4 regions of the Streptomyces sp. NPDC004610 genome follow, and region 3 is predicted to be linked to each of the others. Evidence: riboswitches for the same ligand, from Rfam matches in the RefSeq annotation. Region 3 holds a riboswitch; each other region holds the start of a gene.
The links. Region 3 has a riboswitch for cobalamin ahead of ABZX40_RS24680 (prenyltransferase/squalene oxidase repeat-containing protein). Riboswitches for the same ligand answer to the same signal wherever they lie in the genome.

Region 1 (2,190 bases), on a different contig from region 3:
AGTCCAGGTTCTGCGTCCTCGGGTTCTGCGACTCCGGCTTCGCCGAGTCCAGGCTCTGCGACTCCAGGCTCCGCGTCCTCGGGTTCCGCGCCCCCGGCTTCGGCGACTCCAGGCTCCGCGCCCCCGGGTTCCGCGACCCGCGCTCCGCCAACCCCGGGTTCTGCGACCCCCGGTTCCCCAGCCCCGCCTTCGCCAACCCCAGCTTCGCCAACCCGGCCTTCGCCAACCCCCCGCCCCCGCCGGCAGGCCCCCGCCCCCACGTCCGCCAAGTCGCCCCCGCCACGCTCACCCCCAGCGCCAGCCACTGCACCCGCCGCGACACCCGTACCGCCCGCTCGACATCCGCGACCGTCACCGCCCGCCCCGTCCCGTTCAGCACCGGGCGCCGCTCGACCCGGCCCGCGTACGACAGGGTCCCGCCGAGTCGCACACCGAGCGCGCCCGCGAACGCCGCCTCCACGACCCCGGCGTTGGGGCTCGGATGCCGGTCGGCGTCCTCGCGCCAGGCCCGCCAGGCCCCTCGCGGATCACCTCCGGCGACGACGGTCAGCGCGGCCGTCAGCCGTGCCCCCGGCCAGCCCGCCACATCGTCGAGCCGCGCGGACGCCCATCCGAAGCGCCGGTACCGCCGCGACCGGTGACCCACCATCGCGTCCAGAGTGTTCACCGCCCGGAATCCCAGCAGCCCCGGCACCCCCGCCACGGCCCCCCACACCAGCGCCCCCACCACCGCGTCGGAGGTGTTCTCGGCCACGGACTCCACGACGGCCCGCGCGATCCCGTCGGCGTCCAGCGCCTGCGGGTCCCGCCCGCACAGATGCGGCAACCGCGCCCGCGCCCCGGCCACGTCCCCGCGCTCCAGCGCGCGCCCGATCGCCCGAGCCTCCCGCCCCAGCGAGGTCCCGCCGACCACGGCCCAGGTGGCGGCGCCGGTCAGCAGGACGGAGGCGGCGGCGGAGGACCGTACCGCGCGGGTCGCCGCCAGGCCCAGGGCGGTGGCGCCGCCCACGCACACGGCGGTGTGCAGCGCGCCCCACCCCCGGTGGTCGCGCCACAGCAGTCGTTCCACGGCGCCCGCCGCCCGTCCGAACACGGCGACCGGATGCCCGCGGCGGGGATCGCCGAGGAGCAGGTCACCGAGGAGTCCGGCGGCGGCGCCGTACGCGAAGTCGCGTTCGGCGGACATCGGCTCAGCCGGCCGCGGAGGCGGAAGTCAGGGGGAGCGGGGTCCCGGTTCCGGGTCCGGATCCGTGTCCAGGTCCGGTGGCGAGCCTCGATCGGCAGCCGAGCATGGCGACATGTCCTCACTCAGGGTGTCCGCGCCCTGGTTCGACGAAGCGGCGGTGAGAGTTCCTGGCTCCCGGGGGGTTCTACCCCGGTGACAGTGGCGGGACCGCGCCGGATTCGCACCGGCTTCCTCTCGTGTCGCCGTAGTTGGCCCCGGCAGTCCACCACGGGGCCGGAGAAACCGTCAACCTGCCGCTGACCTGCGACAGGAGAGTGTGCTCAGCTCCACACAGCGACCGTCGCGCACACCACGAGGGCGGGTACGGAACCCAGGTCCCTGGGTCCGGTACCCGCCCTCGTGGGGGGTGTGCGGGACGAACGCGCGCCCGCGGGCACGCCGTTGCGCGCGGGCCGACCGCTGCACGCGGGTCGGTCGACGATCGGACGGGCCCGCCACCGCGCAGGCGCACCCGCGCCGAACGGACCGCCCCGGCCCGGACCGCCCCGTCCCGGCGCGGGTGTCAGGCGACGATCAGATAGATCCCGTACGCCACGGCCCCCAGGCACGCCGCGAAGCAGGCGTACGCGCCGGTGACCGCGAGCGTCGCGCCCCCGCCGCTGTCGGCCGCGCGCTCATGGCGTGCCAGCCCGCTGATGCCGAGGGTGAACAGGCCGACGAGGGCCACGGTGACCACGAGGCTGACTCCGAAGACGGAGCCGAGGGCCGCCCAGTCGATTTCCATGCTGCTGTGTCCTTGAGTGTCGTGGAGGGGGGAGGGGGAGGGCGACGGACGGCGCCGCTCAGACGGTGGCCTTGGGCGCGGCCGGATCGGGACCGGTACCAGAGGCGGAGCCGGCGGCGGGCGTGCCGCCCTGCTGGGCCGGGATGGCGCCCGCGGCCTCCTCCGCGGCCACGGTCGGCGGCGGCGTCACGGCGGCGACGGCGGCGGTGACCACACCGGG
Region 2 (2,190 bases), on a different contig from region 3:
CCCGGGCGGCCTCCACCTTCGAGGTCGTCGTCCCGCCCGGCTTCGATGTGGGCGCCCACACCCATACGCACAGCGAGGAGTTGTTCTACGTCATCGAGGGCGAGTTGGAGGTGCTGGCCTTCGAGCCGCTGGTGAGGACCCCGGACCACTGGCGGGAGTGGGAGTCCGCCGCCGGGGAGCGGGCGGTGCGGGCGGGCCCCGGCACCCTGCTGTTCGTCCCGCCCGGATGCCCGCACGCCTTCGCCAACACCGGCCCCGAACCGGCCCGGGTGCTCTTCCAGGCCGCCCCGCCCCCGGCGCACGAGCGGTACTTCGAGGAACTGCTCGACATCCTCGCCGCCCAAGGAGAGATCGATCACTCCGCCATCGCCGCCCTGCGGCTGCGCTACGACGTCCAGCAGCTCACCCCGCTGCGCTACGACCCGCCCGCCACCCCGGCGGACCGGCCCTAGGGGGTGCCTCCCGCTCCCGTGCCGTGCCCGCTCCCCCGGGCGCGGCACGGGTGAGACGTCATGTACGGGCGGTGTCCGAGCGGCTAGGGTGACCGACGCAGCTGGTTCGCCCCGTCCGCCAGGCGGGAGCGTCGCAAGAGGGAACCCGGTGGGAATCCGGGACTGCCCCGCAGCGGTGAGTGGGAACGACCGCCGTCATACGCACTGGGTCCGGGAGAACGGGCCTGGGAAGCGACGGCCAGTAGGGGTCCTGATCTCGTCAGGACGCGCCCGCGAGTCCGAAGACCTGCCAGCCGCCCATGCGCGAACCACTCGTGCGCGGACATTCCGGTGACCTTCGCGGGCGGGTCGGCGTACAGAGTCAGGCGGACGACCGTGCCCCGCAGCGCACGGGCCGGGCCGCCCGGTTCCGTCACCCTTCGCGCCCCCGTCCCGTCGCCGGGATCTCAGGGATTCATCTCGCGAAGGAGATCTCCGTGACCACCAAGCCCGCAGCCGCGGCAGCACGGGCCACCGTGTACGGCTACCCCCGCCAGGGTCAGCACCGGGAACTGAAGAAGGCCGTCGAGGGCTACTGGAAGGGCCGCGTCAGCGCCGACGCCCTGAGGGCCGCCTCCGCCGAACTCCGCCGGAGCAACTGGCGCCGGCTCGCCGACGCCGGGGTCCACGAGGTCCCCACCGGCGACTTCTCCCACTACGACCACGTCCTCGACACCACCGTCATGGTCGGCGCGATCCCCGCCCGCCACCGGGCCGCCGTCGCGGCGGACCCCCTGGACGGCTACTTCGCGATGGCGCGCGGCACGCAGGACGTGGCGCCGCTGGAGATGACGAAGTGGTTCGACACCAACTACCACTACCTGGTCCCCGAGCTGGGCCCGGACACGGTCTTCTCCGCCGACCCCGGCAAGCAGGTGGGCGAGCTGAAGGAGGCCCTCGCCCTGGGCCTCACCGCCCGCCCGGTGCTGGTCGGCCCGGTCACCTACCTCCTCCTCGCCAAGCCCGCGCCCGGTGTGGCCGCCGATTTCGACCCCCTGACCCTGCTGGACCGGCTCCTGCCGGTGTACGCCGAGATCCTCGCCGATCTGCGGGCCGCCGGCGCCGACTGGGTGCAGCTGGACGAACCCGCCCTGGTCCAGGACCGCACCCCGGCCGACCTCAACGCCGCCGCCCGCGCCTACCGCGACCTCGGCGCCCTCACCGACCGCCCGAAGCTCCTCGTCGCCTCCTACTTCGACCGCCTCGGCGACGCCCTGCCCGTCCTGGCCAAGGCCCCCGTCGAGGGCCTGGCGCTGGACTTCACGGAGTCCGCCGCCGCCAATCTGGACGCCCTCGCGGCGGTCGGCGGACTGCCCGGCAAGCGCCTGGTCGCCGGGGTCGTCAACGGCCGCAACATCTGGGTCAACGACCTCACCCGCTCCCTCGCCACCCTGGGCACCCTGCTCGGTCTCGCCGACCGGGTGGACGTGGCCGCCTCCTGCTCCCTCCTCCACGTCCCCCTGGACGCCTCCGCCGAGCGGGACATCGCACCGCAGGTCAGGCGCTGGCTGGCGTTCGCCCGGCAGAAGAGCGCGGAGATCGTCACCCTGGCCAGGGGCCTCGCCGAGGGCACCGACGCCATCGCCGCCCAACTCGCCGCCAACCGCGCCGACCTGGCCTCCCGGACCAACTCCCCCCTCACCCACGACCCGGCGGTACGGGCCCGCACCACCGCCGTCACCGACGCCGACGCCCACCG
Region 3 (2,190 bases):
TCGACCAGGTCGTCGGTCGCCGCCGGGGTCGGGCCGCTGGCGTTGAGACGGTCGATGAGGCCGGTGCCGCCGAACTCCTCGGGGCCGTCGCCGATCGCGTGCGCGGCCAGCACGAGCTGGGCGTGGGCGGCGGGGCCGGACGCGTCGGCCCAGGCGCGCGCGTTGCGCTCCAGCCAGGTCATGGAGGCGCGGGCCTGCTCGCCCTCGCCCAGCGCGGCCAGCGCCACCACGGCGTCGGCGGTGTTGCCGTAGTCCGGCTGGTCCTCGGCGCCGGGGAGGGCGGAGATGAGGTGGTCGTCGTTCCCGGCGAGCGTGGTGGTCAGCCAGGCGGTGGCGTTGGCGGCGGCCTGCGCGGGGGTGGTGGCGTCGGCGCACCCGGCCGTCGCGGGGGTGGCGGTCGTGTCGGGGGCCTCCGCGTTGAGGCCTGTGCCGAGGGCGCCCAGGACGCCGGCCGCGGTGGCGTCGGCGTTGGCGAGCAGGTCGCCGTTCTGCTCGGGCTGGTAGGCGAAGGCGCCGCCGCCCTCCGGGTCGTCGCAGGGGACGCTCAGGGCGAGCAGGGCGTCATAGGGGGACTTGCCGTCCTTGCGGACCTCGGCGGGTCTCTCCCCGGCGGCGGTGAGGGCGCCGACGACCAGGCCGGTGGAGTTGGTGTCGCTGGGGCCGCCGGGGGTGTAGCCCCAGCCGCCGTCCGCGTTCTGCACGGACTTCAGCCAGGTGACGGCCTTGCCGGTGGCGGCCTCGTGGTCGCCGAGTTCGGCGAGGGCCTGGACGGCGGCGGCGGTGCTGTTGGAGTCCAGGGGTGTCTTGCTGTCGCAGGCCGCCGCCGGGTCGGGGCGGAAGGCGGCGAAGCCGCCGTCGGCGCACTGCTGGCCGGCCAGCCAGTCCCCGGCCCGCGCCGCCGGGGTGACGCCCACCGACGACTGGGCCAGCAGCGCCAGCGACTGGCGCCACACACCGTCGTACGTCGGGTCGGCCGTGCCGTACAGGCCCTCCGGGATCGTCACGGAGGAGGGTGAGGATGGGGACGGGTCGGCGGCCTGGGCGAGCGGAGCGGCGACGGCGCCGATCCCGAAGGCGGCGGCGACGACCGCGGCACTGCGGCGGAACAACATGATCGGCGGGAGCCCTTTCCTGTGCGGAGGCGGGCAGCACCGGGCACCCCGGGCGGCTCGGCTCCGTATGCCTCGACGGTGCCGCGCCCGGCGGACGCCGGTGCGCATGAGCCGGTCACTGGTCCGCTGGCGGTGGTCCGGCTGAGAGCCCGGCGGGGCGGGGCTCATACGGTTGCGGGTCGGCGCCGGATTCGCACCGGCTTCCTCGCGTACGGATGTGATGACGACCTGCTCACTCTACCGGGCGCCCCGAACGGCCCATCCCGCCTCACACCGCGACATATGTCACCGGCTCGCCGCCCGCCGCCGTCGGCTCCGCCCGGCCCTGTCCACCAGCCGGCGCAGCTGGGCCTCGGCCTCGGCGACGGCGATGGTGCGGGAGGTGTGCGGGGTGCGCACCCGGGGGTGGTTCCAGTGGCGGTTCCAGGTCATCGGGGTGGCGAGCTGCCAGGGGGTGCGGGGCGCCGGGTTCGGCGGGCAGGGCGAGGAGTTCGCGCAGCCGGGCCTCGTGATGGTCGAGCAGGGAGCGGATCCGGTCGGCGGGGGCGGGGCGGTGGGCTGGGGCGGGGCCCCCGTCGGTCACCGCGTCCGCGGTGCGTCCTCCGGCGACGGCAGGTCGATCAACCGGCACACCGTCTCGATGTCGATCTTCACCTGGGCGATCGACGCGCGGCCCGAGAGCCAGGTGATCAGGGCGGAGTGCCAGGTGTGCTCGATGACGCGGACCGCGGCGAGCTGTTCGGGCGTGGGGCGGTCCAGGCCCATCGCGTCCAGGATGATCGCCGTCGTCTGCCGGGACACCTGGTCGACCTCGGGGGAGACGCTGCGGTCGGCGAAGGTGAGGGCGCGGACCATCGCGTCGGCGAGATGCGGCTCGCGCTGGAGCCCGCGGAAGGCCCGCATCAGGGTCTCCGCCACCCGCTCCGCCGCCGTCTCACCGGCCGGCGGCTTCTTGCGCAGCGTGCCGTGCATATGCTCCAACTGGGCCTGCATCGTCGCCACCAGCAGATGCACCTTGGACGGGAAGTACCGGTACAGCGTGCCCAGCGCCACCTGCGAGGACTCCGCGACCTCCCGC
Region 4 (2,190 bases), on a different contig from region 3:
TGGCCATGGAGCGGGGGACGACGGCGGAGATGAAGGAGGCGGGCAAGCATCTGATCGTGGGGCACGCGGGGCTGGACGAGCTGTGCCGCCGGATCGCCCCCGAGCTGAACATCACCCTGCCCAACCAGGCGAGCCCGCAGCAGCAGCAGTTCGTGGCGACAGTCGCCGCCGAGCAGGGCAGGTCCTTCGACTCCACGGCCGTGCAGATCATGCGGGTCACCCATGGCCAGATCTTCCCCGTCGTCGCCAAGACCCGGGCCAACACCCGCAACACCCTGGTCCGCCAGCTCGCCGACCTCGCCAACGACACCGTCCTGGACCACATCACCGTGCTGGAGAAGACCGGGCTGGTCAACCACGACCAGGTCAACTTCCAGCAGACCGTCCCGCCCAAGCTGCCCAAGGACCAGCTGACCCCGCCGCCCCCGCAGCCCGGGGCGCCCGTGGTGGTTCTCACACCGCGCCCCGATCTCGGGATCAACACCGCGAACCCGGCACCCAGTCCTTCGGCGGCGACGGGGGGCGGCCAGGTGGGCTGACCCGCGAACCCCGCGTTCCGGGCCCCCAAACCCTCGCTCCGGGCCCGCTCACGACCCGTTCCGGACCCGCTTGTCATGGTCGGGTCCGCGCACTACTGTCACCTCGCCTTGGTGAACGGGAAATCCGGTGCGGAACCGGTGCGGCCCTCGCCACTGTGATCGGGAAGTCCTGCTCCGGCCCTCACGGGCAGCCACTGGGTCCCTCGGGACCCGGGAAGGCGGAGCACGGGCGGTGGTACCCGTCAGCCAGGAGACCGGCCAAGGCGCGTCGTCCATCCACGAGGTGCTGGAGAGGGTCTGCTGAGCCATGCACATAGCCGAGGGTTTTCTGCCCCCGGCGCACGCGATCGCCTGGAGTGTCGCGTCGGCGCCGTTCGTCATCCACGGAGTGAGATCACTCACCCGTGAGGTCAAGGAGCATCCCGAGAGCACCCTGCTGCTCGGGGCGTCCGGGGCCTTCACCTTCGTCCTGTCCGCGCTGAAACTGCCGTCGGTCACCGGGAGCTGCTCCCATCCGACCGGCACCGGTCTCGGCGCCATCCTGTTCCGGCCGCCGGTCATGGCGGTGCTGGGCACCATCACCCTGCTGTTCCAGGCGCTGCTGCTGGCCCATGGCGGGCTCACCACGCTGGGCGCCAACGTCTTCTCCATGGCGATCGTCGGACCCTGGGCCGGATACGCCGTCTACCGGCTGCTCCGCCGCTCCGGGGCACCGCTGATGGCCGCGGTGTTCTGCGGCGCGTTCGTCGCCGATCTGTCCACCTACTGCGTGACCAGCGTGCAGCTCGCGCTGGCCTTCCCCGACCCGGGCAGCGGATTCCTGGGCGCGCTCGGCACGTTCGGGTCCATCTTCGCCGTCACCCAGATCCCCCTCGCGGTGAGCGAGGGACTGCTCACGGTGCTGGTGATGCGGCTGCTGGTGCAGTCCAGCAGCGGTGAGCTGACCCGGCTGGGTGTGCTGGTCGCCCGTACCTCCAAGGCACAGGCGGTGGCGCGGTGAAGCGGAACACGAGGATCAATCTGCTGTTGCTGCTCGCGGTGGCCGCGCTCGCCGTGCTGCCGCTGGCGCTCGGGCTCGGCGACCACAAGGAGGAGCCGTTCGCCGGGGCGGACGCCGAGGCCGAGACGGCGATCACCGAGATCGAGCCGGACTACGAGCCCTGGTTCTCGCCGCTGTACGAACCGCCGTCCGGGGAGATCGAGTCGGCGCTGTTCGCGGTGCAGGCCGCGATCGGCGCGGGGGTGCTCGCGTACTACTTCGGGCTGCGGCGCGGACGGCGGCAGGGGGAGGAGCGGGCGGCGGCGCCGACGCCGGCCGCCCCTTCGGGTGATCCCGCCGCGCGGGGCTGAGGGCGGGTGCTGCCGATCGACGCGGCGGCGCACGGCAGTCGCTGGCGCCGCCGTCATCCCGTCGACAAGGCCGTGCTCGGTTTCGGGCTGACCGCGCTGGCGATCTCGCTGCCGCCGTGGCCCGGTGCCGTGCTGGTGCTGCTCACCGCGCTGGTGGTGCTGCTGGGCCCGGCCGGGGTGCCGGGGCGCCGGCTGTGGCGGGCCTACCGGGTGCCGCTGGGGTTCTGCGTCACGGGCGCGCTGCCGCTGCTGGTGCGGGTGGGCGGGTCCGAAGGAACCGGCGGGTTCGTCGGGCTCGCCG

Region 1: linked by a shared signal. The riboswitch ahead of ABZX40_RS13945 (cobalamin biosynthesis protein) and the one ahead of ABZX40_RS24680 (prenyltransferase/squalene oxidase repeat-containing protein) in region 3 are both predicted to bind cobalamin.
Region 2: linked by a shared signal. The riboswitch ahead of metE (5-methyltetrahydropteroyltriglutamate--homocysteine S-methyltransferase) and the one ahead of ABZX40_RS24680 (prenyltransferase/squalene oxidase repeat-containing protein) in region 3 are both predicted to bind cobalamin.
Region 4: linked by a shared signal. The riboswitch ahead of ABZX40_RS22630 (energy-coupling factor ABC transporter permease) and the one ahead of ABZX40_RS24680 (prenyltransferase/squalene oxidase repeat-containing protein) in region 3 are both predicted to bind cobalamin.

What each region holds. Positions count from the first base shown of each region.
Region 1 is NZ_JBEXLA010000010.1:185,186-187,375, forward strand. It holds partial or broken gene ABZX40_RS13945 (cobalamin biosynthesis protein) at 278-1,186, opposite strand; cobalamin riboswitch at 1,328-1,468, opposite strand; gene ABZX40_RS13950 (hypothetical protein) at 1,749-1,970, opposite strand; gene ABZX40_RS13955 (inorganic phosphate transporter) at 2,029-2,190, opposite strand, start outside.
Region 2 is NZ_JBEXLA010000015.1:187,270-189,459, reverse strand. It holds gene ABZX40_RS19170 (cupin domain-containing protein) at 1-452, shown strand, start outside; cobalamin riboswitch at 538-761, shown strand; gene metE (5-methyltetrahydropteroyltriglutamate--homocysteine S-methyltransferase) at 929-2,190, shown strand, end outside.
Region 3 is NZ_JBEXLA010000023.1:55,241-57,430, reverse strand. It holds gene ABZX40_RS24680 (prenyltransferase/squalene oxidase repeat-containing protein) at 1-1,112, opposite strand, end outside; cobalamin riboswitch at 1,223-1,359, opposite strand; partial or broken gene ABZX40_RS24675 (MBL fold metallo-hydrolase) at 1,381-1,674, opposite strand; gene ABZX40_RS24670 (TetR family transcriptional regulator) at 1,692-2,190, opposite strand, start outside.
Region 4 is NZ_JBEXLA010000020.1:95,397-97,586, forward strand. It holds gene ABZX40_RS22625 (DUF4142 domain-containing protein) at 1-539, shown strand, start outside; cobalamin riboswitch at 632-817, shown strand; gene ABZX40_RS22630 (energy-coupling factor ABC transporter permease) at 847-1,539, shown strand; gene ABZX40_RS22635 (energy-coupling factor ABC transporter substrate-binding protein) at 1,536-1,889, shown strand; gene cbiQ (cobalt ECF transporter T component CbiQ) at 1,896-2,190, shown strand, end outside.